Regions from separate parts of the Streptomyces sp. NPDC028419 genome, predicted to be linked through region 1. Evidence: riboswitches for the same ligand, from Rfam matches in the RefSeq annotation. Region 1 holds a riboswitch; each other region holds the start of a gene.

Region 1 (6,796 bases):
TCCTCGTCCCCGCCGCGGCGGCCTACCGCGCGGCCGCCGGGGGCTGAGCGCCGCTAACGGAGCGGGGCCCGCCCGCCGGGATCGTGCCAGTGCGGGTCGGGCCGGTTCAGGAACCACTCGCCGAAGCCGATCGGCCGCTCGTGGCCGGGGCCGGAGACGGCGGGCACCGCGTCGTGCAGGATCCGGCCCGGGGTGGCGCCGAGGTCCGCCAGCAGAGCGGCGGTCTCCGTGACGAACTGCGGCGGCCCGCTCAGGTAGACGTCCTGGTCGGGCCAGAGGCCGCGGTTGCCCAGCGCGGTCGCGAGCCGCGCGGTGGCCTCGATGCGGGGACGCCCCGGCGCGGGCGTGATGTAGGTGACGGCGAGCCAGCGGTGCCGCGCGGCCCGGGCGTCGATCAGCGGCCGGTCGTAGAGGTGCGCCCCGTCGCGCGCGACCACGAAGAGCCGTACGTCGTGCTCGGGAGGCCGGGCCCGCGCCATCAGCTCCTCCAGCATGGCCCGCACGGGGGCCCAACCGGTCCCGGCCGCGATGAAGGTGGCGGGCCGGTCCGCCGCGCGCAGGGTGACCCGGCCGCCCGCGGCGCCGAGCCGCACCACCTCGCCGGGCACGACGTCCCGGACCAGCGCGGTGCTCAGGCGGCCGCCCTCGATCCGGCTGACGTGCAGGTCGAGGGTGTGGTCGGCGCGGGGCGCGTTGGCGAGGGAGTAGGTGCGCCAGGTGGTCGGCACCCGGGGGCTGCTCACGCTGACGTACTGGCCCGGTAGATAGGGGAGCGGCAGGTGCGGCCGCAGCGTCAGCACGCCGATGTCCGCGCCGTAGCGCAGGTGCCGCACCACCTCCGCGTCCCACCACGGCGGGTCCTGGCTCGCGGCCGCGCCCGCGAGCATCACGTCGGCTATCGCCCGGTAGGCCTCGCTCCACGCCTTCTCGACGACCGGGGTCCAGGCGGAGCCGCCGGCCTCGGCGAGCGCGGCGAGCAGGCTGGTGCCGACGGCGTCGTAGTGCTCGGGGCCCGCGAGGAACTTGCGGTGGTCGCGGCCGAGGTCGCGGAGATAGGGGACGAGCTCCTCGTCGTCGATGTGCGCGATGACGTGGGTGAGCGCGGCGAAGAGCCGGTCGCGCTGGCGTTCCATGTCCCGGGGCTCGGCCGGGAAGAGGGCGCGGATGTCGGGGTTGTGCCAGAACAGGTGGGTGTAGAAGTACTTGACCGCGTGTTCGGCCCGTCGTTCCACCACGGCGAAGCTGCTCTTCAAGATCCTCACATCCACAAGAGCGACAGTAGGAGTGGCCGCGAAGGCGGGGTCAAGGGAAGGGTGATCTACGGCCAGCCGCGGAAAACCAGTCATATGGGATGACCGGCGAGGGGCGGGGTACGGTCGCCTGGTGCACCAGCAGACCCCCGCGCAGCCTCCCGCGCAGACCCCCGCCGAGCCCTCCGCCGCCCCCGCCGCCCCGGTGGCGGGCTGCCCGGTCGCCGACCCCGTCGGCGGCCCCGAACTCTTCACCTGGGAGTTCGCGACCGACCCCTACCCGGCCTACGCCTGGCTGCGCGAGCACGCGCCCGTGCACCGCACCACGCTCCCCAGCGGGGTCGAGGCCTGGTTGGTCACCCGGTACGCGGACGCCCGCCAGGCCCTCGCCGACCAGCGGCTGAGCAAGAACCCGGTGCACCACGCCGAGCCCGGCAAGACGGGCATTCCGGGAGAGCGCAGCGCGGGCCTGATGACCCACCTGCTGAACATCGACCCGCCGGACCACACCCGGCTGCGCCGCCTGGTCTCGAAGGCCTTCACCCCGCGCAGGGTCGCCGAGTTCGCCCCCAGGGTGCAGGAGTTGACCGACCACCTGATCGACGCCTTCGCGCGGAAGGGGGAGGCCGACCTCATCCACGAGTTCGCCTTCCCGCTCCCCATCTACGCCATCTGCGAGCTGCTCGGCGTACCGCGCGAGGACCAGGACGACTTCCGCGACTGGGCCGGGATGATGATCCGGCACGGCGGCGGGCCGCGCGGCGGGGTCGCCCGTTCCGTGAAGAAGATCCGCGCCTACCTCGGCGAGCTGATCCACCGCAAGCGGGACGATCTGGGCGACGACCTCATCTCGGACCTGATCCGGGCGAGCGACCACGGGGACCACCTGACGGAGGCCGAGGCCACCGCCATGTGCTTCGTGCTCCTCTTCGCGGGGTTCGAGACCACCATCAACCTGATCGGCAACGGCACCTACGCGCTGTTCCGCAACCCCGATCAGCGCGCGCTCCTCCAGGAATCCCTCGCCGCCGGCGACCGCGCCCTGCTGGAGACCGGGATCGAGGAGCTGCTGCGCTACGACGGTCCCGTGGAGCTGGCGACGTGGCGCTACGCGACCCGGCCGCTGACCCTGGGCGGCCAGGACATCCCGGCGGGCGACCCGGTGCTCGTCGTGCTCGCGGCGGCCGACCGCGACCCCGCGCGGTTCGACGATCCGGACGCCCTGAACCTCTCGCGGAGCGACAACCAGCACCTCGGATACGGACACGGCATCCATTACTGCATCGGTGCTCCGCTGGCCCGGTTGGAGGGTCAGACGGCCCTCGCGACTTTGCTGACGCGTCTGCCGGATCTGGAACTCGCCGTTCCCCCCGAGGAGCTGCGCTGGCGCGGCGGACTGATCATGCGTGGCCTGCGCACGCTTCCCGTCAGGTTCACAACCCCAAACGTTCCGGAAGCGGAATGACCCGTCCCGGGCGCCACAGCTGACGCACAGTCAACTCTGTGACCTCGACGTGATCTGCGCATCATCGACTTGTGACAAGCGTTCGAACCGGGCTAGGTTCGCGTCGCCCCCGCCGCCACGCGAAAGGTCCACCCTCATGCGTTCCGGGAACGGCCGCCACAGACGCCCCCGTCAGGTCCCCGCACTCGTCGTCACCGCCGGAGTCGCAGGCTCCGCACTCGCCCTGCCACTGTTCGCCGCCTCCGGCGCGAGCGCGGCCGAGACCACCACCTGGGACTCGGTGGCCGAGTGCGAGAGCGGCGGGACCTGGAGCGCCGACTTCGGCAGCGGGTCCTACGGCGGACTCCAGCTCACCTTGGACCAGTGGAAGAACGCGGGCGGGTTGGAGTTCGCGGCGCGCCCCGACCTGGCCAGCCGCTCGCAGCAGATCACCATCGCCGAGCGGGTGCTCGCCGCGCAGGGACCGACGGCCTGGCCGCTGTGCGGGGAGTCCTCCGGGCTCACCCGGGGCGGCCCGACGGCCACGGTGGACCCGGGTGTCCCCGGACGTTCCGGTTCCGTCGCGCCGACCCCGGTGCGACCCGAGGGATCCGCCTCCCCCGCGCCCGGCTCGCTCGCCGGCGCGCCGGCCCCGGCGGCCACGCCGACCTCGACCGGGCACATCCCCGGAGCCACCGGCGCGCCCGGCGACTTCGCGGCGATGCCGCAGTCCCCGCTGACGTCCGTGCTGCCCGTCATGCCGGACCCGGCTCCGGTTTCCGGCGGCCCCGGCGCCCCGACGGGGTCGGCGGGGTCGACGGGAACGCCCGCCCCGTCCGTGCCCGGCGGTTCGACGGCCCCCACCGGTCCGACGACGTCCCCGTCCAACACCGCTGTTCCCACGGCCCCGACGCCCTCCACGACCCCGACGACCCCGGCCGGCTCGGCGGCCGCTGCGCAGGGCGAAACGGCCGGAGCCGGTGGAAAGCACCGCGGAACGCCCGCCGCGGAGGCCCCGGTCGGCTCTGACGCGGCGTCCGACCCGTCGTACACGGTGAAGGCCGGCGACAATCTGACGGACATTGCGAAGGCCAAGGGGGTCGAGGGTGGCTGGAATGCCCTTTACGAGGCCAATCAGCAGGTCATCGGGCATGACGCCGACCTGATCACCCCGGGGCAGAATCTCGATCTAAGCCAGAAATAGGGGCACTTCGGGCGCGAAGATCGCCAGGTATGTCCCTTTCGTGCAAATGAGACATGCATCTCTTCCGTTCAACTGGCGTGTCCTGCTCGGTGACTGCCCAAAACCCCGCTCCCACCTGGGCAAACACCCGTCCCGAGAGCGCAAGTAGGGCCCGTTTCTCCCCGATGTCCCTCGTTGAACATCGGGGAGAGACCTGTCTACCTTCTGAATCGCTCGCCACCGCGGGCTCCTTCGACCGCATCGCCGAATCCTGCCGGCGGACGGAGGGAACACGTCGCGCAAGCGCCGAAGGCAGGAGCGGGGGAACCAAGGTAAGTGCCGGAACCGGCCATTGAGAGATGGTCACGGAACCGGCTTGGGGTTAAGCCGCGCACCTCGGTGCGCGACCGGGCAACTCATCCGCCCGAACCCGACAGCTCACTTCGCAGGCGTCGGTGAGGAGAAAACCATGCTGCTTTCCGGCAAGGGCAAGCACCGTCGCGCCTCCAAGGCCACCCGTGTCGTCACCCTCGTCGGTGTCGCCGGTGTCGCCGTGGCGGCTCCGCTGATGACCGCCGGCGCCGCGAGCGCCGCGACCGCCTCCCAGTGGGACGCCGTCGCCGCGTGCGAGTCCGGCGGCAACTGGTCCATCAACACCGGCAACGGCTACTACGGCGGCGTGCAGTTCTCGTCCTCCACGTGGGCCGCGTACGGCGGCAAGGCGTACGCCCCGCAGGCGAACCAGGCCACCAAGGCGCAGCAGATAGCCATCGCCGAGAAGGTCCTCAAGGGCCAGGGCAAGGGCGCGTGGCCGTCCTGTGGCGTGGGCCTGTCGAACTCCGCCTACAACGGCGGCTCGGCCGAGACCCCCAAGCAGACCAAGCCGGAGAAGAAGGTCGAGAAGAAGGCCGAGCCGAAGCAGGAGACCAAGCGCCCCGAGGCCCCGGTCACCCGCTCCGAGCGCGCCGAGACCCCGGCCCCCACCAAGAGCGCCCCGTCGACCGCGGCCCCCAAGACGGGCACCGGCTCCTACGAGGTCAAGTCCGGTGACACCCTCGGCACCATCGCCCAGGCGAACGGCGTCAAGGGCGGCTGGCAGAAGCTGCACGAGCTGAACAAGGACACCGTGCCGGACGCCGACCTGATCTTCCCGGGTCAGAAGCTGAAGCTCAGCTGAATCCCGCGGTAACACCGCGCGGTGACACCGACCGTGACGCCGCGCGGTAGGACCGCGCGGACTTCGCGGTACGCATAATTCGCCATCGCCCGGCGCGTCTCCCCCCGACGCGCCGGGCGGTGGCGTTCGTGCAGGCGGGGGCGGGATCCTTCGGCATCCCGCCAGCCCTTCCGTATGTCCCGTAAGAGGGGTATTCAGACCCTTTTTCGTCCCACGGAGCGGTTGCTCGGCTGGCCGAGTGCCCGGAGCCGGTTAGGCTCTAGGCGGCAAGGCCATCCCACGGCCTGACACGCCACCGCACACCCAGCGTCACATCCCAGAAGGAGATGCTCGTGCCGTCCATCGACGTCGTCGTAGCCCGGGAAATCCTGGACTCCCGAGGCAATCCCACGGTCGAGGTCGAGGTTGGCCTCGACGACGGCAGCACCGGCCGTGCTGCAGTTCCGTCCGGCGCCTCCACCGGTGCATTCGAGGCCATCGAGCTTCGTGACGGTGACCCCAACCGCTACCTCGGCAAGGGCGTCGAGAAGGCCGTCCTCGCCGTGATCGAGCAGATCGGCCCGGAGCTCGTCGGCTACGACGCCACCGAGCAGCGCCTGATCGACCAGGCCATGTTCGACCTGGACGGCACCGACAACAAGGGCTCGCTGGGCGCCAACGCGATCCTCGGCGTCTCCCTGGCCGTGGCCCACGCCGCGTCCGAGGCCTCGGACCTCCCGCTCTTCCGCTACCTCGGCGGCCCGAACGCGCACCTGCTGCCCGTTCCGATGATGAACATCCTCAACGGTGGGTCGCACGCCGACTCCAACGTCGACATCCAGGAGTTCATGATCGCGCCGATCGGCGCGGAGTCCTTCTCCGAGGCCCTGCGCTGGGGCGCCGAGGTCTACCACACCCTCAAGAAGGTCCTGCACACCAAGGGCCTCTCCACGGGTCTGGGCGACGAGGGCGGCTTCGCCCCGAACCTGGAGTCCAACCGCGCCGCGCTCGACCTCATCGTCGAGGCCATCAAGCAGGCCGGCTACGTCCCGGGCAAGGACATCGCGCTGGCGCTCGACGTCGCCGCGTCCGAGTTCTACAAGGACGGCAAGTACGAGTTCGAGGGCCAGTCCCGCTCGGCCGCCGAGATGACCGAGTACTACGAGGAGCTCGTCTCCGCGTACCCGATGGTCTCCATCGAGGACCCGCTGTACGAGGACGACTGGGCCGGCTGGAAGGTCCTCACGGACAAGCTGGGCGCCAAGGTCCAGATCGTCGGCGACGACCTCTTCGTCACCAACCCGGAGCGCCTCGCCCGCGGCATCGAAGAGGGCTCGGCGAACGCCCTGCTCGTGAAGGTGAACCAGATCGGTTCGCTGACCGAGACCCTGGACGCCGTCGAGATGGCCCAGCGCAACGGCTTCAAGTGCATGATGTCGCACCGCTCCGGCGAGACCGAGGACGTCACCATCGCCGACCTCGCGGTCGCCGTGAACTGCGGTCAGATCAAGACCGGCGCCCCGGCCCGCTCGGACCGCGTCGCCAAGTACAACCAGCTGCTGCGCATCGAGGAGATCCTCGACGACGCCGCCGTGTACGCGGGCCGCTCCGCCTTCCCGCGCTTCAAGGGCTGATCCCCTCCGGATCACCTTCCGGACGGGCTGCCGGACGGGCCTGCGCGGGTTCATCCCCGCGGGGCCCGACAGCCTCCGTACGTCCCCGCGCTCGGTCCCGTACCGTGTGCGGGGACGTATTGCTGTGTG
Region 2 (6,796 bases), on a different contig from region 1:
GCGGAGGCGCTGAAGGCCAGCGCCTCGGCGACGGCGGCGATGGTGCCGCGGCGGGCGAGTTCGCGCAGCAGGCGCAGGCGGCGTACGTCGAGCATCGGCTCAGCTTACGGGTCAGGACGGAAATGCGAACTGGACCCGGGGCTCGGAGGCGGGCCACCCTCGTACCCATGGCGCAGAACACCACACAGGACACGGCCCGGAGCGACACCTCCACGCTTCCCGCCCTCCCCACTCCTTCCCCGCTCCCCGACCCCTCCCCGCTCCCCGGCCTCCACGGGCTGGCGGGGCTGCACGTCCCGCTCGTCACCCCCTTCGACGCGTCCGGCGCGGTCGCCCTGGACGCCCTGGAGTCGCTCGCCCACGAGGTGCTCGCGGCGGGCGCCACCGGCATCACCGCCCTCGGCACGACCGGCGAGGCCGCCTCCCTCGACGCGGCGGAGCGCGACGCGGTGACCGAGGTGTGCGCACGGGTCTGCCGCGAGCGCGGGGCGTTCCTGAGCGTCGGGGCGGGCGGCAGCAGCACGCGGGCGAGCGAGGTCGCGCTGGCGGGACTGCGGCGGTGGCCCGAGGTGGGGGCCGCGCTGGTGACCGTGCCGTCCTTCGTGCGGCCCTCGGCGGCGGGGGTGCTGGCGCACTTCGAGCGGCTCGCGGAGGTCGCTCCCGTACCGCTGGTCGTCTACCACATCCCCTACCGGACCGGTCAGCCGCTGGACGCCGGGGCGTTGCGGGCCCTCGGGGCGCTGCCGGGGGTCGCGGGAGTCAAGTACGCGGTGGGCGGCATCGATCAGGACACGGTGGAGCTGCTGGGCGCACTGCCGGACGGGTTCACGGTCCTGGCGGGCGACGACGCCTACGCCTCGCCCCTGCTCGCCCTCGGGGCGGGCGGCGCGATCCTGGCCTCGGCGCATCTGGCCACGGAACGTTTCGCCGCGCTCGTGCGGGCCTGGCGGTCCGGGGACGCGTCCGGCGCGCGGGCGCTGGGGCACGCGCTGGCCCGACTGTCGGCGGCCGTGTTCGCCGAGCCGAATCCGGTGGTCCTGAAGGGGGTGCTGCACGCGCAGGGGCGCATTCCCACCCCCGACGTGCGGCTGCCGCTGCTGCCCGCCGGCGCCGCCTCGGTGCGTCAGACGCTGCGCAGGCTGGAGGAGCTGGCGGAGCGCACCGCGTAGGCGGGCGCGCGTCCCGGCAAGAAATCCCCAAGAAGCTTGAATGGGCGATTTGCCCTTGAATGCCGTACGGGCCGCTCGCCGGTGACGTCAGTCACGTGGGAGCGGCCGTCGCGGCCCCCGCCGCGGGGGGAGCGGAAGGCTGGATTCCGGGCGCCGCAATGAATTGCGGCATTCCCCGACCCGCCCGGGCGAGATCCATTTCCCGGCCGTTTCCGATATACCGATCACTGCGCGGAATTCAAGCCCTTGTTCCCCTCCTCTTCTCTCCTCTACGGTCACCGCAATCCGGGTGGAACGCCGAATCCTGCCGCTACCCGGGAACCCATCCCACTCACGTACGGCAGGAGCGGGGGAACCAGGTAGGCCGCTGGTCCGGACGCATCGTCCGGCCCGGCTCGGGGTGAAGTCGCACCGCTGACACGCACGTCCTCGTCATGCCTCGGCATGTCCGGAGGCGGGCCGCGTCACGGTGCGGCCGGACAGCTCCCGTCCGAACCCGACAGCTCACCTCGCAGGCGACGGAGAGGAATTCGCCATGTCCGCATCGGGCAAGCACCGCCGTCCCAAGACCAGCCCCCTCGCCCGCCTGCTCGCCGTCGCGGGCACCGGCGGCATGGCCCTCGCCCTCCCCCTGATCAGCGCTTCCGGCGCCGATGCCGCACAGCCGGCCGCCGCCACGACCGCGGCCCCCGCCGTCGCCGCCACCGCTCCCGCGCTCTCCGCGCGGGCCGCGGCGTCCACCACCTATTCGGTGGTCGCGGGCGACACCCTTTCCACGATCGCCCAATCGCATTCCGTGAGCGGCGGCTGGAAGAAGCTCTACGCGGACAACCGTGCGGCGATCGGCAGCGACCCGTCCGTGATCCGTCCGGGAACCGAACTGACGCTCGGCGGACCGGCGAAGGCGGCTTCCACGACGGCGGGTTCGGCGAAGAAGACCGTGGCGGCCGGGCGCGATGCGGGGGCCGCGACCGCGCGGGCCGACCGATCCGTGCGTTCCACGACCCTGTACGCCAACAATCTCGACGGCTGGATCCGGCAGTCGCTGGACATCATGGCCCAGCACGGAATTCCGGGCACCTACGACGGAATTCGCCGCAACGTCCTGCGCGAGTCCTCGGGCAATCCCCTCGCCATCAACAACTGGGACTCCAACGCGGCGGCGGGCATCCCCTCGAAGGGCCTCCTCCAGGTCATCGACCCCACCTTCCGGGCGTACCACGTGCCCGGTACCGCGACCGACTCCTACGACCCGGTCGCGAACATCACCGCCGCCTGCAACTACGCCGCCGCCCGCTACGGCTCGATCGACAACGTGAACGGCGCCTACTGAGCGGACCAGGACGCGGCCGCCAACGACCGCCGCGCGGCGTGCAGATGGGTGGCCGCGGCCAGCCAGGCCCACGCGTAGCGGTCGGCGCCGGGATCGACGAGACGACCGAAGACGTCCCGGGACCGCCGGTCGGCCTCGGCGGTCAGCGCGGCGGCCAACTCCTCGGCCCCCGCGAAGCCGGCCCGGCGCAGCGGCCCCCGACCGCCGTTCGGCGCGAACTCACCGCGCGCCGCCTCCGCCACCGCCCGACGGCCCCCCGCCACCCCGGATTCCAACAGCCGTTGCACCCGCCACAGCGGTGACCCGCCCAGCGCGTCCGGTACCGGCTCCCGGTCGCGTACGTCGGCCAGTTCGGGCGCGCCGGCCCCGGCCGGGAGGTGGGACCCCTGGAGCAGGTCGTAGCCGAGGTCGGCCCGGCCCAGCCACTGCGGCGGCAGCCGCAGGGTGTACGCCGAGCCCGGCACCGGACCGACGGCCAGGGGGCGCAGGGTCGCGCTCCGGTCCGGGTCGGGGCGGCCGAGCACGCGCAGCGCCAGCCCGGGGCGCTCCGCCAGACGGCGGAGGTTCGCGGTGTGCGCCAGGTCCGGATGCGGGTGGGCGGGGACCAGGGCGATCAGCGGTGCGCCGGGACGTACCGCGCCGTCGGACGCCACTTCGCGGACCAGCAGCCGGTCGCCGGCCGCGGCCACCACCAGCACGTCGCATCCGAGCAGGCCCGGGTCGGCTGCCGGATCGGCCAGGGCCCGCGCCACGGCCTCGGCCGCCGGGCGGGCGAAGAGCGCGGCGGCCGGTCCCTCGCTCCAGTCGATCCCGTGCAGCGGCGTCGCCCGTACGCCCCGGCCCGACCCGAGGCGGCCGTCGTCGGACACGGTCGCCCCGACCACGTGCAGTGCGCCCCGGGCCAGGCCGGCGTGGTCGAGGACGGCGCCGCCGAGGGACACGGAGGCGCTCGCGGCGCCCCGGGCCCGCCCGATCCCGCCGGGGCGGACGTCGGCGAGGGTGAACCGGTCGCCATCGGCGTCGACGAGGTGCGTGACCACGCCCGCGTGTCCGGTGGCCGAGAGCACCGGCTCCCGGCAGAGGCCGTACACGCGCAGGCTGCCGCCGGACCGGTAGGCGCGCCGGGAGCCGCCGGGGGACGGGAGCGCGGCGGTGTGCAACAGCTCGCGAAAGGCCCCCGTCAGCTCGGTCAGCCGCTGGGCGGCGCTGCGGTCGCGGGCGGCGCGCAGCCCGCGCACCACCCGGAGGGCGGCCGCCTCGGCGTGTGGCAGGCCCGCCAGGCGCGCGGTGTGCGCGGCCCGCAGCAGCTCGGCCTGTACGACGGCGCCGCCCGCGGGCACTCCCGCCGCCAGCGCGGCGGCGGCCGCCTCCCACAGGGCCGCGGCGGCGGCCAGCTGCTCGGGGGACGGGTGCGGGATCGGCGGCGCGCCGTCGGTCGCGGGCCCGGTCCCCGCTTCCGGCTCGGCGGGGGCGGTGGTCGCCGGGCCGCGGGCACGCTCCGGGTCGGATGCCGGCTCGGGCTCCGGGACGGCCGCCGGGTCGCTCTGCGGTGGCTCGGCGATCGGGGACACCGCGAGGGCGGCGGTGCGGTGGAGGCAGCGGGGGCTCAGGAGGCAGCTGCATACGGCCTGGTCGGCGGTGGTGATCGCCTGCGCGGGGCCGGGGCTCAGGGTGACCAGGGCGTCCTCGCCGAACCGGTAGGTGACCTCCCCGTCGGCCGCCACGACGGCCGGCGGATCGCCCGCCGCGCAGGCCTCGATGGTGGCGTCGAGCCGCTTGCGCAGCCGCGCGGAGAGCCCGCCGACGGCCTCGGCCAACAGCTCCGCAGCCACCGGGGGGAGCACGGCAGCGGATGCGGATGCGGGTGCGGGTGCGGTTACAGGGATCACGCGCGCTCTCCACGGAGGCGGTCGCCGACCCAGCGGGCCAGGGCGAGGGGGCTGAGGGCGGCCACCGGCATTCCGGCGGCGACGAGTTGCTGCGCGACGGGGACGCTGTAGCGGGGCGCACCGGTGTCGTCCAGGGCGGCGCAGCCCAGCAGGCGGGCCCCCGAGTCGGCCAGGGCGCGGACCTCGCCCAGCAGGCCGCCGAGCGCGTGGCCCTCCTCGAAGTCGCTGACCACGACGACCAGCGTCCGGCTCGGCACCGTGATCAGGGACCGCGCGTGCGCCAGACCGGCCGCGATGTGCGTACCGCCGCCGACCCGTACTTCGAGCAGCAGGGACAGGGGGTCCTCGACCCGGCCCGTGAGGTCGACCACTTCCGTGGAGAAGGCCAGGAAGTGGGTCGAGAGGGTGGGGACCCCCGCCAGGACCGCGGCGGTCAGCGCGGACCACACGACGGAGGCCTCCATCGAGCCGGAGACGTCGACGACGAGGATCAGCCGCCAGTCGGCCTCGCGGCTGACCCGGCTGCTGAACACCGGTCGCCGCGGTACGACGACCACGCGGCCGTCGTCCGTCCGGCGGGTGTGCGCGAGGTTGGCCCGCAGGGTCCGGGGCAGGTCGAGCACTCCGCCGGGACGGCGGGTGGGGCGCGGGGTGGACAGCCCCGAGAGGGTGGGGCGCAGCCGGGTGGCCAGTTCCCGGCGCAGTTCGTCGACCAGTCGCTTGACCAGGGGGCGCAGCCGGGCGAGTTGCCGCTCGGGCAGTCCCCCGGCGAGGGAGAGCACCGAGGTGAGCAGTTCCACGGAGGGGCGTACGGAGGCGGGGTCGAGCTGGGTCAGTACGTCGGTGCGGCCCGCTCCGGCGGCCTCGGCGAGCACTTCTTCCCGTACGTCGGTCCCGAACAGGGCGTCCAGTTCCTCGGCCCACTCGCGGGCCGTGGGGAAGGAGCCCTCCCGGCCGCCGCCGGACCCGGACCCGCCCCCGTCGAGGTCGCCCGCGCCCTCGCCCCGCCCGGCGCCGTACAGCTCGTCCAGGGCGTGCGCGTAGCGGCGGGCGCCGGCGGAGAGCCGGTCCCGCTGGCGCCCCAGGAGCAGCCGCCACCGGTCGTCCGGGGCGATCCGCCGCGGGACCGCGGTCGGCGACCCGGTGATCGGGGCGCCGGGCCCGGCCGGTGGGAGCGGTGCGGCGGGCGCTTCGGGGGCCGGGGCCGCGGGCCCGGGCGGGAGCGCGGGGGCCGGGGGGAGCGGGAGGGACCGCAGGGCCGCGAGCCCCGCGGCGTCCGCCGCGGCCCAGAGCGACAGGAGGGCGGGCGGCGCGTCCAGGGAGAGGTCGATCCGGTCGCCGAGCCGCCCCGCGACGGTGTCCAGGAGCCGGTCCCGGGCCGCCGGGGCGAGGGCGTCGAACCCGCCGCGCAAGGCCGGGAGCCGGTCCAGGAACTCCTGGTCGGTGAGGTGGTCGACGCGGTCCAGGACCGGGGAGAGCGCCTCCGGGGAGGCGTCGAGGAGCGGCCCGGCGGCCGTGAAAAGGCCCGCCAGCCGGCGGGTCAGCGTGCGGCGGCCCTCGGCGGCGGTGGCGCCGTCGATCCATCCGGCGGCGCGGGCGCCGAGGTCGGCGGCGCGGTCCAGGTCGAGCAGGACCCGTACGGCGAAGGCCGCGCCCTGCATCAGCGGGGAGGCCGCCGGGCTGCGACCCGTACCGGTCAGGGCCTCGAGGGAACCCGCCAGCCGTAGTCCCAGCTGCTGGGCGGCGGCCCGGTCCGCGAGGGCCACCAGGGCGGCCGCGTCGGCCGGGTCCTCGCTGCCGGCGAGTCCGGGCAGGGCGCGGACGCAGGCGTCCAGCACGGTGGCGGCGAGCTCGGTCGTGTCGGGCCGGACCCCGGGGAAGTGGCCGCGCCGCAGGGCTTCCAACAGGTCCAGGGCACCGAGGAGTTCGGGGAGGGTGGCGGCCGAGGGCAGGACCTGCGCCGCCTGCTCCAGTCGGGCCGCCACGAGGGCGGGCAGGTCACAACGGGCCGCGGCGGACAGGCCGGTGAGGACCTGGGCGCTCGTCGGTCCGCCCTCGGCGACGGCTCGGCGGGCGGTGTCGCGCAGGGCGCCGGCCGCGGCCTGCTCGGCCGTGACCCCGCGCACGCCCGCGAGGTCGAGGCGCGCCGGGACCGAAGGCGTCCAGGAGAGCCGCCACTTGGTGCCGAGGGCCGCACCGTCGCCGGTAGCGGCGACGGTGAGCGGCTCGCCGTACGCCGCCCCGCACACCAGCAGCCGTTGCAGCAGCACCTCGCGGCGGGCGTCGAGCGCGGAGCGCAGCGGGTCGAGGCGGACCTCGCGGGGAGCGGGGTCCTCGGGGGACGGCAGGCGCAGCGCGGCCAGTTCGGCCTCGACGCTGGGGCCGAGGCCGGACCGGGGGGTGTG
Region 3 (6,796 bases), on a different contig from region 1:
CCGCTCGATCAGCCGGGCCTTGGCCTGCGCCGAGTTCTCGCTGTCGCGGATGAGCCGGATGACCTCGTCGATGTCGACGAGGGCCACCAACAGGCCCTCGACGAGGTGCAGCCGGTCGCGCCGCTTGGTGCGGCGGAACTCGCTGCGCCGGCGCACGACCTCGAAGCGGTGGTCGAGGTAGACCTCCAGCAGCTCCTTGAGGCCGAGGGTGAGCGGCTGACCGTCCACCAGCGCGACGTTGTTGATGCCGAAGGACTCCTCCATCGGCGTCAGCTTGTACAGCTGCTCCAGCACGGCCTCCGGGTGGAAGCCGTTCTTGATCTCGATGACCAGGCGCAGGCCGTGCGAGCGGTCCGTGAGGTCCTTCACATCGGCGATGCCCTGGAGCTTCTTCGAACCGACCAGGTCCTTGATCTTCGCGATGACCTTCTCGGGGCCGACCGAGAAGGGCAGTTCGGTGACGACCAGGCCCTTGCGGCGGGCCGTCACGTTGTCCACGGAGACCGTCGCGCGGATCCGGAAGGTGCCGCGCCCGTTCTCGTAGGCGTCCTTGATGCCGGACAGGCCCACGATCCGGCCGCCGGTCGGCAGGTCCGGACCCGGGATGAAGCGCATCAGCGCCTCCAGGTCCGCCTCCGGGTAGCGGATCAGGTGCCGGGCCGCGGCGATGACCTCGCCCACGTTGTGCGGGGGCATGTTGGTGGCCATGCCGACCGCGATCCCGGACGCGCCGTTGACCAGCAGGTTCGGGTACGCGGCCGGCAGTACCGCCGGTTCGAGCTCCTGGCCGTCGTAGTTCGGGGTGAAGTCGACGGTGTCCTCGTCGATCGACTCCGTCATGAGTGAGGCGGCGTCGGCCATCTTGGACTCGGTGTACCGCATGGCGGCGGGCGGGTCGTCGTTGCCGAGGGAACCGAAGTTGCCGTGGCCGTCGACCAGCGGCAGGCGCATCGAGAAGGGCTGGGCCATGCGCACGAGGGCGTCGTAGATCGACGCGTCACCGTGCGGGTGGAGCTTGCCCATGACTTCGCCGACGACGCGGGCGCACTTCACGTACCCGCGATCGGGGCGCAGCCCCATCTCGTTCATCTGGTAGACGATGCGGCGGTGCACCGGCTTCATGCCGTCCCGGGCGTCGGGCAGGGCGCGGGAGTAGATCACCGAGTACGCGTACTCGAGGAAGGAGCCCTGCATTTCGTCGACGACGTCGATGTCGAGGATCTTCTCCTCGAAATCCTCCGGCGGCGGGGTCTTCGTGCTGCGGCGGGCCATCGCTGCGCGGCTCCTTAACCATGGTGATGGGGGCTGGGTCTGACGCGGACCATTGTGGCCCGAGGCTCCGACAACGCCGACTCCGACCCAGGAGTGACCCGGGAACTTCTCCAGGGGCCGACGCGCTTGCATACAGTGACAGGTCTGACGGAATTCTCTACATCGCGATCGAAGGGACCACATGCCCATGGGTCACACGGCCACAGCTCAGGCCGGCTCCGGCGGCCTGACAGCGACCGAGCACCGCCTGGCCAACGGCCTGCGCGTGGTGCTCTCCGAGGACCACCTGACCCCGGTCGCCGCGGTCTGCCTCTGGTACGACGTCGGTTCGCGCCATGAAGTCAAGGGCCGCACCGGGCTGGCTCACCTCTTCGAGCACCTGATGTTCCAGGGTTCGAAGAGCGTGTCCGGGAACGGCCACTTCGAGCTGGTGCAGGGCGCGGGCGGTTCGCTCAACGGCACCACCAGCTTCGAGCGCACCAACTATTTCGAGACGATGCCGACCCACCAGCTGGAACTCGCGCTGTGGCTGGAGGCGGACCGGATGGGCTCGCTGCTGGCCGCCCTGGACGACGAGTCCATGGAGAACCAGCGCGACGTCGTCAAGAACGAGCGCCGCCAGCGCTACGACAACGTCCCCTACGGCACGGCGTTCGAGCGGCTGACCGCGCTCGCCTACCCCGAGGGCCACCCGTACCACCACACCCCGATCGGCTCGATGGCCGACCTGGACGCGGCCTCCCTGGAGGACGCGCGGACCTTCTTCCGCACCTACTACGCGCCCAACAACGCGGTGCTGTCGGTCGTCGGGGACATCGACCCCGAGCAGACGCTGGCCTGGGTGGAGAAGTACTTCGGCACCATCCCCGCCCACGACGGCAAGCAGCCGCCGCGCGACGGCTCGCTGCCCGACACCATGGGCGGCCAGCTGCGCGAGGAGATCGTCGAGCAGGTCCCGGCCCGCGCGCTGATGGCCGCCTACCGCCTCCCGCACGACGGCACCCGCGACTGCGACGCGGCGGACGTGGCCCTGACCATCCTGGGCGGCGGCGAGTCCTCCCGGCTGCACAACCGCCTGGTCCGCCGTGACCAGAGCGCCGTGGCGGCCGGATTCGGCATGCTGCGCCTGGCCGGCGCCCCCTCGCTCGGCTGGCTGGACGTGAAGACCTCCGGCGGGGTCGAGGTGCCCGACATCGAGGCCGCCGTCGACGAGGAGCTCGCGCGGTTCGCCGCCGAGGGCCCGACGGCCGAGGAGATGGAGCGCGCGCAGGCCCAGCTGGAGCGCGAATGGCTGGACCGGCTGAGCACGGTGGCCGGCCGCGCCGACGAACTGTGCCGCTTCGCGGTGCTCTTCGGCGACCCGCAGCTGGCGCTCACCGCCGTCGGCCGCGTCCTCGACATCACCGCCGAGGAGGTGCAGGCCGTGGCCGCGGCCCGACTGCGCCCGGACAACCGCGCGGTGCTCGTCTACGAGCCGCTCGCGGCCGAGGACGCCGAGGAAGCCGCCGAGAACGACGAGACCGAAGGGGCGGAGCAGTGAGCGACACCGCAGCCGTCACGATGACCTTCCACCCCCAGCCGCAGCCCGGCGAGGCCAAGCCGTGGGCCTTCCCGGCCCCCGAGCGCGGCGCGCTGGCCACCGGCCTGACCGTGCTGCGGTGCCACCGGCCCGGCCAGCAGGTGGTGGCCGTCGAGATCAACCTCGCGGCCCCGCTGGACGCCGAACCGGCCGGCCTGGACGGCGTGGCCACGATCATGGCCCGCGCGCTCTCCGAGGGCACCGACAAGCACTCCGCCGAGGAGTTCGCGGCCGAGCTGGAGCGCTGCGGCGCCACCCTCGACGCGCACGCCGACCACCCCGGCATCCGGGTCTCCCTGGAGGTCCCGGCCTCCCGCCTGGCCAAGGCCCTGGGGCTGCTCGCCGAGGCGCTGCGCGCCCCCGCCTTCGCCGACTCCGAGGTCGACCGCCTGGTGCGCAACCGGCTCGACGAGATCCCGCACGAGCTGGCCAACCCGCAGCGCCGGGCCGCCAAGCAGCTCTCCCAGGAGCTGTTCCCGGCCACGCTGCGGATGTCCCGCCCGCGCCAGGGCACCGAGGAGACGGTGGCCCGGATCGACTCGGCGGCCGTGCGCGCCTTCTACGAGGCCCACGTGCGCCCGGCGACGGCCACCGCGGTGGTGGTCGGCGACCTGACCGGCATCGACCTGGACGCCGTCCTGGCGGACACCCTGGGCACCTGGACGGGCGGCACCGCCGCGCCGCTCCCGGTGCCGGCGGTCACCGCGGACGACACGGGCCGCGTGGTCATCGTGGACCGGCCGGGCGCGGTCCAGACGCAGTTGCTGATCGGGCGGATCGGCGGGGACCGGCACGACCGGGTCTGGGCGGCCCAGGTGCTCGGCACGTACTGCCTGGGCGGCACCCTGACCTCCCGTCTGGACAAGGTCCTGCGCGAGGAGAAGGGCTACACCTACGGCGTGCGCGCCTTCGGGCAGGTGCTGCGGTCCACCGCGGACGGCACCGGCGCGTCGATGCTCGCCATCAGCGGTTCGGTGGACACCCCGAACACGGGTCCGGCGCTGGACGACCTCTGGAAGGTGCTGCGCACCCTCGCCGAGGGCGGACTGACCGACGCCGAGCGCGACGTGGCGGTGCAGAACCTGGTGGGCGTGGCGCCGCTCAAGTTCGAGACGGCCGCGTCCGTCGCCGGCACCCTGGCCGACCAGGTCGAGCAGGAGCTGCCGGACGACTACCAGGCGCAGTTGTACGCGCGGCTGGCCGAGACGGGCACGGTGGAGGCCACCTCGGCCGTCGTCAACGCCTTCCCGGTGGACCGGCTCGTCACGGTGCTGGTCGGTGACGCCGCCCAGATCGAGGCGCCGGTGCGCGCGCTCGGCATCGGCGACGTGAGCGTCGTCGCCAACTGAGGTCGAACGGACCGGGCGGACCGAGCGACTGGGCGGACCGAACGGGCCGTACAGGACGAACGGGACGTGAACTGACGGCGTCCCGCAAGGGGTTTCGGTGGCTCGTCCACCGGAACCCCTTTTGTCCGTTTGGTGGAGAGGTTGCTTCTATGTCGCGTGACGTAGGTAACAATGGGGCTCGTGTGTTTGGTGATTGCCTGATGATCCGCCTAGCGTCGGCCGTGCTGTCCGTCAGTTGTCACAGCCGCACTCGCGGCACCGGACAGCGATCGCCGAGTCCCCGTCAGGCGCGAGCCTGGGGAGCCGGGGACCCACAGTCCCTGGGGTGAATCGGACCACCTCGCAAGAGGGGGCCCGTAGGAGACCTTCCTGCTCCGAACCCGTCAGCTAACCCGGTAGGCGAGAGGGAAGGAAAGGATCAACCCCTTCATGGCGTTCGGCAGCAGTCGTGCCTCTTCCGGCAAGCACCGTGGTTCCAGCCGTCTGAGCCGGAAGACCGCAGGCGTCGCCGGTATAGCCGCCCTCGCCGCCACCGGCGTCGCGGCCTCCCTCGCTGCCCCGGCCTTCGCCGCGGACAACCACAGCAGCAGCACTCCCCAGGACTCCGGCATGAAGGCCGTCGTCGTCGCCGACGACCTCGCCGGCGACATCGAGGCGCAGGCCGACGCCCAGCGCAACGCCGCCGACACGGCCGCCCTCAAGGCGCAGGCCGAGGCCGAGGCCAAGACGAAGGCCGCCGAGGCCCGGCGGATGGCCGAGGCGAAGGCCAAGGCCGAGCGCGAGGCCAAGGAGCGCGCGGACCGTGAAGAGGAGCGCAAGCGCCTCAACACCTTCGTCCTGCCGCTCGAGGGCTCGTACGTCAGCACCCAGTACGGTGCGGGCGGCAGCATGTGGTCCTCCGGCAGCCACACCGGCATCGACTTCCACGCGGGCGTGGGCAACGTCGTCCGCGCCGTGGGTGCGGGCGTCATCGTCGAGGCCGGCAACGGCGGCGCGTACGGCAACAACATCGTCATCAAGCACAACGACGGTACGTACACCCAGTACGCGCACCTCTCCAGCCTCAGCGTCTCGGCCGGCGAGCAGGTCACCGCCGGGCAGCAGATCGGCCTGTCGGGCGACACCGGCAACGTCAGCGGCGCGCACCTGCACTTCGAGGCCCGCACCGGCCCGTCCTACGGCTCGGACATCAACCCGCTGACCTACCTGCGGGCCCGCGGCGTCGCGATCTGACCCCGCCCGCACAGCAGCTTCCCGAAGGCCCCGGCTCCCCGAGCCGGGGCCTTCGTGCTGTGCGGCGGCGGGCGCGACGGGGAGCGTCCACCGGCCGCTCATTTCCGCCCGTCCTCGGAAAATATCGCGTGTTGCAATAGAGTCGCGAAATGGAATCTGCGGAAACGGTATTCGGTGGAGGTCCGGTCTTGCGAATTCCCGCGCACGCGGTATGTACGGCGATCCGCGACGACATCGTCTCCGGGGTCTTCGGCCCGGGCGCACGGCTCACCGAGGAGCTGCTCGCCCGCCGCTACGGAGTCTCCCGCGTCCCCGTCCGCGAGGCCCTGCGCACCCTGGAGTCCGAGGGCTTCGTCACCACGCGCCGGCACGCGGGCGCCTGCGTCGCCGAGCCGACCGCGCAGGAGGCGGCCGACCTCCTGGAGGTCCGGACGCTGCTGGAGCCCCTCGCGGCGGCCCGGGCCGCCCGGCGGCGCAGCGAGGCGCACCTCAAGGTGCTGCGCGGGCTGGTCAGGTTGGGCCAGGAACGGGCCAGGAGGGGCCAGGGGGAGGATCTACGGGCGCTCGGGGGGTGGTTCCACGAGACGCTCACCCAGGCCTCCGACAGTCCCGGGCTGATCGCACTGCTGACGCAGATGCGGCACAAGATCACCTGGATGTACGCCGTGGACGCCCCGGCGCGGCCCGTGGACTCCTGGGCGGAGCACGGCGCGATCGTGGACGCGGTGGCGCGCGGCGACGCGGAGCGGGCGCGCGCGCTCACCGCGGCGCACGCCGGTCGGGCGGCGGGGGCGCACCGGCTGCGCGTGAGGACTTCGCAACCTGCCGTAAACACGGCGAGCGGCCGACTTTAACAATTCCCGGATAGGAAGGATGGGGAGGATATTCCTGCGGTCGAGTACGGCCCGCTATTTCCGGTACGGAGAATTCCGCACCCTGCGAAAAAGCAGCGGAGCCGTGGCTCCCGGAATGCGGGGGCCACGGCTCCGCCGTGTGTGGTGCGTGGGGTCGGACCCGGGGGTCAGACGGTCTCGGGGAGCTCCTCGAGACCCTCGGCGACCAGCTTCGCCAGGCGGTCGAGCGCGGCGTCCGCACCCTCGGCGTCGGACGCGAGGATGATCTCCTCGCCGCCCTGGGCGCCCAGGCCCAGGACCGCGAGCATGGACGCGGCGTTGACCGGGTTGCCGTCGGCCTTGGAGATCGTCACCGGGACGCCGGAAGCGGTCGTCGCCCGGACGAAGATCGAGGCGGGACGAGCGTGCAGGCCCTCGGCCCAGCCGACGTTGACGCGGCGCTCTGCCATGGTGATGCCCTTCAGGTTCTTACGGTTGTCTAGACCAGTCTCTCACGGCACTCAGAATGC
Region 4 (6,796 bases), on a different contig from region 1:
CCGCTGGCGGCTGAACCACTCGCCGCTCTTCCTGGACTTCCTGGAGGGGAAGGCCGATTTCCCCTGCACCGCGTGGGCCATTCCCAACTACTCGCTCTTCGGCTGGCAGCGCCCCTGCTATCTGATGAGCGACGGGTACGTGCCGACGTACCGGGAACTGATCGAGGAAACCGACTGGAGCAAGTACGGCCGCGGAAAGGACCCGCGCTGCGCGAATTGCATGGCGCACTGCGGGTACGAACCCACCGCCGTCCTCGCCACCATGGGCTCGCTGAAGGAATCCCTGCGGGCGGCCCGCGAGACGGTGGGGGGCAACCGGGAGAAGCGGCCGTGACGGCGGCCACGGGGGGCCCGGGCAAGGAGTTCGACCTGGGCTCCCTGCTGGCCGAGCGGGGCGGTGAGCGCTACGAACTGCACGCGCGCCACCTCAACCACCAGCTGCCGCGGATGCTCCACACCATCGGCTTCGACAAGGTCTACGAGCGGGCCGAGGGCGCCCACTTCTGGGACGCCGAGGGCAACGACTACCTCGACATGCTGGCGGGCTTCGGCGTGATGGGGCTGGGCCGCCACCACCCGGTCGTCCGGCAGGCGCTGCACGACGTGCTCGACGCGCAGCTCGCCGACCTCACCCGCTTCGACTGCCAGCCGCTGCCCGGGCTGCTGGCGGAGAAGCTGCTGTCGTACAGCCCCCACCTGGACCGGGTCTTCTTCGGCAACAGCGGCACCGAGGCCGTGGAGACGGCGCTCAAGTTCGCGCGCTTCGCCACGGGCCGGCCCAGGATCCTGTACTGCGACCACGCCTTCCACGGGCTCACCACCGGCGCGCTGTCGGTGAACGGGGAGGCGGGCTTCCGGGACGGGTTCGCCCCCCTACTGCCCGATACGAAGATCGCGCTCGGGGATCTGGCGGCCCTGGAGCGCGAGCTGGCGCGCGGTGACGTGGCCGCCTTCGTCGTCGAACCGATCCAGGGCAAGGGGGTCCTCCAGGCCCCGCCCGGCTTCCTGCGCGCCGCGCAGGAGCTGCTGCACCGGCACCAGGCGCTGCTCATCGCGGACGAGGTGCAGACCGGCCTCGGCCGGACCGGGGAGTTCTACGCCTACCAGCACGAGGCGGGGGTGGAGCCGGACCTGGTCTGCGTGGCCAAGGCGCTGTCGGGCGGCTACGTGCCGGTCGGGGCGACCCTGGGCAAGGACTGGATCTTCAAGAAGGTCTACTCGTCCATGGACCGGGTGCTCGTGCACTCGGCCAGCTTCGGTGCCAACGCGCAGGCGATGGCGGCCGGGCTCGCGGTGCTCTCCGTCATGGAGAACGAGTCGGTGGTGGCGAACGCCCGCGCCATGGGCGACCTGCTGCGCGGGCGGCTCGCGGCGATGGTGGACGAGTACGAGCTGCTGCACGAGGTGCGCGGCCGGGGGCTGATGATCGGCATCGAGTTCGGCCGCCCGTCCTCGCTCGGGCTGCGCAGCCGGTGGACCATGCTCCAGGCCGCCCGCAAGGGGCTCTTCGCGCAGATGGTCGTCGTACCGCTGCTCCAGAAGCACCGGATCCTGACCCAGGTCTCCGGCGACCACCTGGAGGTGATCAAGCTGATCCCGCCGCTGATCGTGGACGAGGCGGACGTGGACCGCTTCGTGGGCGCCTTCCGGGAGGTCATGGACGACGCCCACGGCGGGGGCTCCTTGATGTGGGACTTCGGCAGGACCCTGGTCAAGCAGGCCGTCGCGAACCGCTGACGGCCCGGCCGGGCCCGGCCGGTCAGGCGGGTCGGGCCGGTCGATCGAGGTAGTGGTCGCGCAGCCGGTCGAGGGTCTCGGGCGTGAGCCCGAGGCCCTCGGCGAGGTAATGGTCGAGGCTGCCCCAGATCTCCTCCAGGGTGTCGAAGGCCGCGAGCAGGTACTCGGCGCGCGCGTCGAACAGCGGGGCGAGCAGCTCCATCACCTCGGGGGAGCGGGCCTCGGCGGACTCGCTGCTGCGACGCACCTTGTAGCGCCGGTGCGGGGCGTTCGACTCCAGGTAGTCCGCCACGATCGCCTCGCGCTCGACGCCGAGCGCGAGCAGGGTGATGGCGATCGACAGACCGGCCCGGTCCTTCCCGGCCGCGCAGTGCATCAGCACCGGCACCTCGCCCTGGACGAGCGCCTGGACGACCTGGCGGTGCTCCGCGGTGCGGTTCGTGACGATCTCCCGGTAGGAGTTGGCCATCCGCAGCGCGGCCTTGCCCTCGCCGAGGACCTGGCGCAGCTGGTCGAGGTCGCCGTCGCGCACCATCCGCCAGAACTCCGTACCGTCCGCCGGGTCGGAGAGCGGGAGGTTGACGTTGCGGACCCCGGGCAGCTCGACGTCCGGGCCTTCGAGCGCGTGATCCGCGGCGTTGCGGAAGTCGAAGATGGTGTGCAGCCCGAGCGAAGCGAGGAATTCCGTATCGGTTTCGGTGGCATGTGCCAGATGTCCGCTTCGGAAGACCTGTCCCGCTCTGACCCTCCGTCCGTCCGTGGTCGGGAGTCCGCCCACGTCACGGAAGTTGCGCACTCCGGTCAGCTCCGGCTCCGTGGACGGGGCCTGGGGTATCTGCTGGGTCACGGGGACTCCTCCGTATCGTCGCGGCATGTCCGAATTACACTAGTTGAGCGCAACTTGCCATAAGGGACGGGGAGATCGGATCGCCCCCGTGAGCAGGATCATACGGTCACCGTGAGTGTGTGATCACGAAAGTCGAATTGCCTTGTGGGGGCGGCCGTTGTCGTGGCGGATTCGACGGAGGGTGACCGGAATTCCGTCGATCCCTCACCCGGGCCTTTCCCGTGGGGAATTCGCGGCTTGTTCCGGGGGGCCGGACGGAATACCTTCGCGTCGACCCGGATGGACCGCCTAATCCTGCCACCATCCGAAACCGCACCCGACGATCCACACGCCCGGCAGGAGCGGGGGAACCAGGTAAGCCGCCGTCACCGGAATGGATCTTTTCCTCCGGACGGCTCGGGGTGAAGCCGTACGCGTACGGCCGGACATCTCCAGTCCGAACCCGACAGCTCACCTCGCAGGCGACGGAGAGGAATTCGCCATGCCCGCAAAGGGAAAGCACCGCCGCCCGAAGTCCAGCCCGATAGCCCGCGGACTCGTCGTCGCGGGCACCGGGAGCGCGGCGCTCGCGCTGCCGCTGATGGGTGCCACGGGCGCGCACGCCGCGACCGGCTCGACGGCCGCGACCGCTGCGACGGCCGGCCCGGCCACCGCTGTTGAGACCCAGGCGCCCCCGGCTCAGGCGCCGGCCGCCGCGTCGCCGACCTCCTCGGTCTACACCGTGGTCCCGGGCGACTACCTCTCGAAGATCGCCGCGGAGCGGCACCTGAGCGGCGGCTGGCAGCAGGTGTACGCGGACAACCGCGAGGCCGTCGGCTCCGACCCGTCGCTGATCCACCCGGGGCTGAAGCTGACCCTGGGGGCGCGGGCGCAGGAGCAGGCCCCGGCCCCGGCCGAGGAATCCGCTCCGGTCGAGGAATCCGCTCCGGCGGCGGACGCGGGCTCGGATGAGGGCGCGAGTGACGCGGGCGCGAGCGACGAGAGCGCGAGCGACGAGGGTACGGACGACGAGGGGACGAGCGGCAAGCCCGCGCAGGGCACCGGCAGCGGTACGGGCAAGGGCTCCGGTTCGGGCACCGCCTCCGCCTCCGGCTTCGCCGCTCCGGTCTCCGCCTCCATCACCACCCAGTACCGGGTGAGCGGCAGCATGTGGTCCAGCGGTCACCACACCGGTGTCGACTTCGCCGTGGGCACCGGCACCACCGTCCGCGCGGTCGGCGCGGGCACCGTGGTCTCCGCGGGCTGGGGCGGCGCGTACGGCAACGAGGTCGTCATCCGGCACGCGGACGGCCGCTACTCGCAGTACGGCCACCTGTCCCAGCTGTCGGTGTCGGCCGGCCAGAGCGTCGGCGGCGGCCAGAGCATCGGCCTGTCCGGCTCCACGGGCAACGTCACCGGCCCGCACCTGCACTTCGAGATCCGCACGGGCGCCGGCTACGGCACGGACATCGACCCGCTGGCCTACCTCCGCTCGAAGGGCGTGAACGTCTGATCGGCGACAGCCGTTCGGCACGAGGAGGGGCCGGGACCCGAGGGGGGGCCCGGCCCCTCTTTCCCGTACCCGCATGTCCCTGACACGGGTCTCACTTATTCCATACCCACCGGGTGGTATAGATCACGGTCCGTCAAGGGGTGGCTACGGTGGCGTAGGTCACGCCCTGGGGTGAAGGATGTCTTCTCGTGGCAGCGACGACAGCGATGACGACAAAGACGACGGCGAAGACGACGACGAAGACGAAGACGAAGGCAATGAAGACGGCATTCCAGGGCTTCGGCTCGTACGCGGCGATCGGGGACAGCTTCACCGAGGGCGTGGGGGACCCGGGCCCGGGGGAGATCTTCGTGGGCTGGGCCGACCGGCTCGCGGTGCTCCTGGCCGATCAGCGCGACGAGCACGACTTCCGGTACGCCAACCTCGCCGTGCGGGGCAAGCTCCTGGACCAGATCGTGGCGGAGCAGGTGCCGCGGGCCAAGGAGCTGGCGCCCGACCTGGTCACCTTCTGCGCCGGGGGCAACGACATCATCCGGCCCGGGAGCGACCCCGATGACGTGGCGGAGCGGTTCGAGGCGGCCCTGGCCGACCTCGTCGGGTCCGTCGGTCAGGTGATGATCACCACCGGCTTCGACACCCGTGGCGTGCCGGTGCTCAAGCACATCCGCGGCAAGGTGGCGACGTACTCGGCGCACGTGCGGTCCATCGCCGACCGGTACGGATGCCCGGTGCTCGACCTGTGGTCGCTGAAGTCCGTCCAGGACCGGCGGGCGTGGGACGACGACCGGCTGCACCTCTCGCCCGAGGGACACACCCGGGTCGCGCTGCGCGCCGCCCAGGTGCTGGGGCTGGACGTGCCCGCCGACCCGGACCAGCCGTGGCCCCCGCAGCAGCCGCGCGGCTCGGCCGAGGTGACCCGGGACAACATCCAGTGGGCGCGGGAGTACCTCGTGCCGTGGATCGGCCGGCGCCTGCGCGGCGAGTCCTCCGGTGACCACATGGAGGCGAAGCGGCCGGACCTGCTGCCGCTGTAACGGGGCCGGCCGGGGGACAGGAGGCCGACGGGCGGGAAGCGGAATCCTTCGGGGCCGGTGCGCGTTGGCATGGTGGTACTACGTACGACCCGCCCTGCCCACTTCCTCTCTGGAGGCGCCTTGACCGGCTCCGGCCCCGGCTCCCGTCCCTTGCGTCCACGGCTGCGCGCCATGCGGCCCGAAGCCTTCGGCGCGGATCCGTCCGGCGCTCGGCTGGAGCGGATCCTGCGCTCGCCGAACTTCGCCGACGGCGTCTTCCAGAATCCGGTCGGGGCCAGGACCAGGCCCTCCGGCTCGATGCTGGAGTTCGCCAAGATCTACTTCCACAAGGAGCAGCGCGTCCGGCGCAATCCCGGCGCGCCGGTCCCGGTGCATCCGACCACGCTGGCCGACCTGGCGAAGCCGCCGGTCAGCGGCCTGCGGCTGACCTGGATGGGGCACTCCAGCGTCCTCGCGGAGATCGACGGCCGCCGGGTGCTGTTCGACCCGGTGTGGGGCGAGCGGTGCTCTCCCTTCCCCTTCGCCGGGCCCAAGCGACTGCACCCCGTGCCGGTTCCGCTGGCCGCGCTCGGGCCGGTCGACGTCGTGGTCATCTCGCACGACCACTACGACCACCTCGACCTGCCGACGATCAAGGCGCTGGCCCGTACGGACACGGTCTTCGCGGTCCCGCTCGGCGTCGGCGCGCACCTGGAGCACTGGGGCGTCCCGGCCGACCGGCTGCGCGAACTGGACTGGAACGAGACCACCAAGGTCGCCGGCCTGTCGCTGACCGCCACCCCGGCCCGGCACTTCTGCGGGCGCGGCCTGCGCAACCAGCAGTACACGCTGTGGGCGTCCTGGGTCGTCGCGGGCGACGAGCACCGGATCTTCCACAGCGGTGACACGGGCTACTTCCCCGGCTTCAAGGAGATCGGCGCCGAGCACGGCCCCTTCGACGCGACGATGATCCAGATCGGCGCCTACTCGGAGTACTGGCCGGACATCCACATGACCCCGCAAGAGGGCATGACGGCCCACCTCGACCTCCAGGGCGGCGCCCCGCACGGCACGATGCTGCCGATCCACTGGGGCACCTTCAACCTGGCCCCGCACCCGTGGGACGAGCCGGGCGAAGGCACCCTGTCCGCCGCGGGCCGGGCGGGCGCGGCGATCGCGCTGCCGGTGCCGGGCCGACCCTTCGAGCCGGGAGCGCCGGACGCCCCGGCCGAGCCGTGGTGGCGCCCCTTCGTCTCGACCTCGACCCCGACCTCGACTCCGGTCGCCGGCTCCGGGACCGCGCCCGGGACCGCGGCCGGACCGTCCGCCGCCCGCACGGCGCCGCCGGCCGCGGGCCCGACGGCGAACGAGGGCCCGAAGGCCAACGAGGAGCCGGAGGCCGTGGGCAGCTGACGCTGAGCCGCAGGTCGGGCCGGTCCGCGGGCGTCGAGGGCCGGCGGGGCAGGGGGCTCGCGCGGGGCCGGGGGGCGCTGGGGCGGCGCCCGAAGGGGTATTCGGGCTGTCGTGCGAGCGCTCCTTCCGGAGCGGGACGCACCCCGGTGAAGTTCCCCAACTGGCCGCCTGCGGCACGAGGGCGCGGTCTAGCGTGGGTACCCGGTGATCAACACCGGGTCCCGGTACCGCGGGGGCCCGGGCCCCCGTACCGTACCGAGGACGCCGATGTCCGGACTCCGCGCCGCCCGCCCC

What was found. A riboswitch is a leader RNA that binds a small molecule or an ion and turns the genes downstream of it on or off. The one in region 1 is predicted to bind cyclic di-AMP.
Region 2: linked by a shared signal. The riboswitch ahead of ACZ4UB_RS02515 (transglycosylase SLT domain-containing protein) and the one ahead of ACZ4UB_RS06605 (transglycosylase family protein) in region 1 are both predicted to bind cyclic di-AMP.
Region 3: linked by a shared signal. The riboswitch ahead of ACZ4UB_RS22745 (M23 family metallopeptidase) and the one ahead of ACZ4UB_RS06605 (transglycosylase family protein) in region 1 are both predicted to bind cyclic di-AMP.
Region 4: linked by a shared signal. The riboswitch ahead of ACZ4UB_RS36110 (M23 family metallopeptidase) and the one ahead of ACZ4UB_RS06605 (transglycosylase family protein) in region 1 are both predicted to bind cyclic di-AMP.

What each region holds. Positions count from the first base shown of each region.
Region 1 covers NZ_JBVHUE010000004.1:88,812-95,607, reverse strand. The annotation lists gene ACZ4UB_RS06625 (hypothetical protein) at 1-47, shown strand, start outside; gene ACZ4UB_RS06620 (globin domain-containing protein) at 54-1,262, opposite strand; gene ACZ4UB_RS06615 (cytochrome P450 family protein) at 1,456-2,715, shown strand; gene ACZ4UB_RS06610 (transglycosylase family protein) at 2,852-3,898, shown strand; cyclic di-AMP (ydaO/yuaA leader) riboswitch at 4,172-4,344, shown strand; gene ACZ4UB_RS06605 (transglycosylase family protein) at 4,347-5,054, shown strand; gene eno (phosphopyruvate hydratase) at 5,381-6,667, shown strand.
Region 2 covers NZ_JBVHUE010000002.1:25,844-32,639, reverse strand. The annotation lists gene ACZ4UB_RS02525 (LysR substrate-binding domain-containing protein) at 1-95, opposite strand, end outside; gene ACZ4UB_RS02520 (dihydrodipicolinate synthase family protein) at 168-1,169, shown strand; cyclic di-AMP (ydaO/yuaA leader) riboswitch at 1,460-1,700, shown strand; gene ACZ4UB_RS02515 (transglycosylase SLT domain-containing protein) at 1,705-2,502, shown strand; gene ACZ4UB_RS02510 (hypothetical protein) at 2,496-4,334, opposite strand; gene ACZ4UB_RS02505 (DUF5682 family protein) at 4,388-6,796, opposite strand, start outside.
Region 3 covers NZ_JBVHUE010000019.1:145,110-151,905, forward strand. The annotation lists gene ACZ4UB_RS22730 (DNA gyrase/topoisomerase IV subunit A) at 1-1,272, opposite strand, end outside; gene ACZ4UB_RS22735 (M16 family metallopeptidase) at 1,460-2,812, shown strand; gene ACZ4UB_RS22740 (M16 family metallopeptidase) at 2,833-4,200, shown strand; cyclic di-AMP (ydaO/yuaA leader) riboswitch at 4,461-4,617, shown strand; gene ACZ4UB_RS22745 (M23 family metallopeptidase) at 4,630-5,433, shown strand; gene ACZ4UB_RS22750 (GntR family transcriptional regulator) at 5,622-6,287, shown strand; gene ACZ4UB_RS22755 (HPr family phosphocarrier protein) at 6,455-6,736, opposite strand.
Region 4 covers NZ_JBVHUE010000049.1:4,420-11,215, reverse strand. The annotation lists gene hpnH (adenosyl-hopene transferase HpnH) at 1-334, shown strand, start outside; gene ACZ4UB_RS36120 (aspartate aminotransferase family protein) at 331-1,737, shown strand; gene ACZ4UB_RS36115 (tyrosine-protein phosphatase) at 1,760-2,584, opposite strand; cyclic di-AMP (ydaO/yuaA leader) riboswitch at 2,904-3,063, shown strand; gene ACZ4UB_RS36110 (M23 family metallopeptidase) at 3,066-4,076, shown strand; gene ACZ4UB_RS36105 (SGNH/GDSL hydrolase family protein) at 4,334-5,110, shown strand; gene ACZ4UB_RS36100 (MBL fold metallo-hydrolase) at 5,282-6,502, shown strand; gene ACZ4UB_RS36095 (sensor histidine kinase) at 6,770-6,796, shown strand, end outside.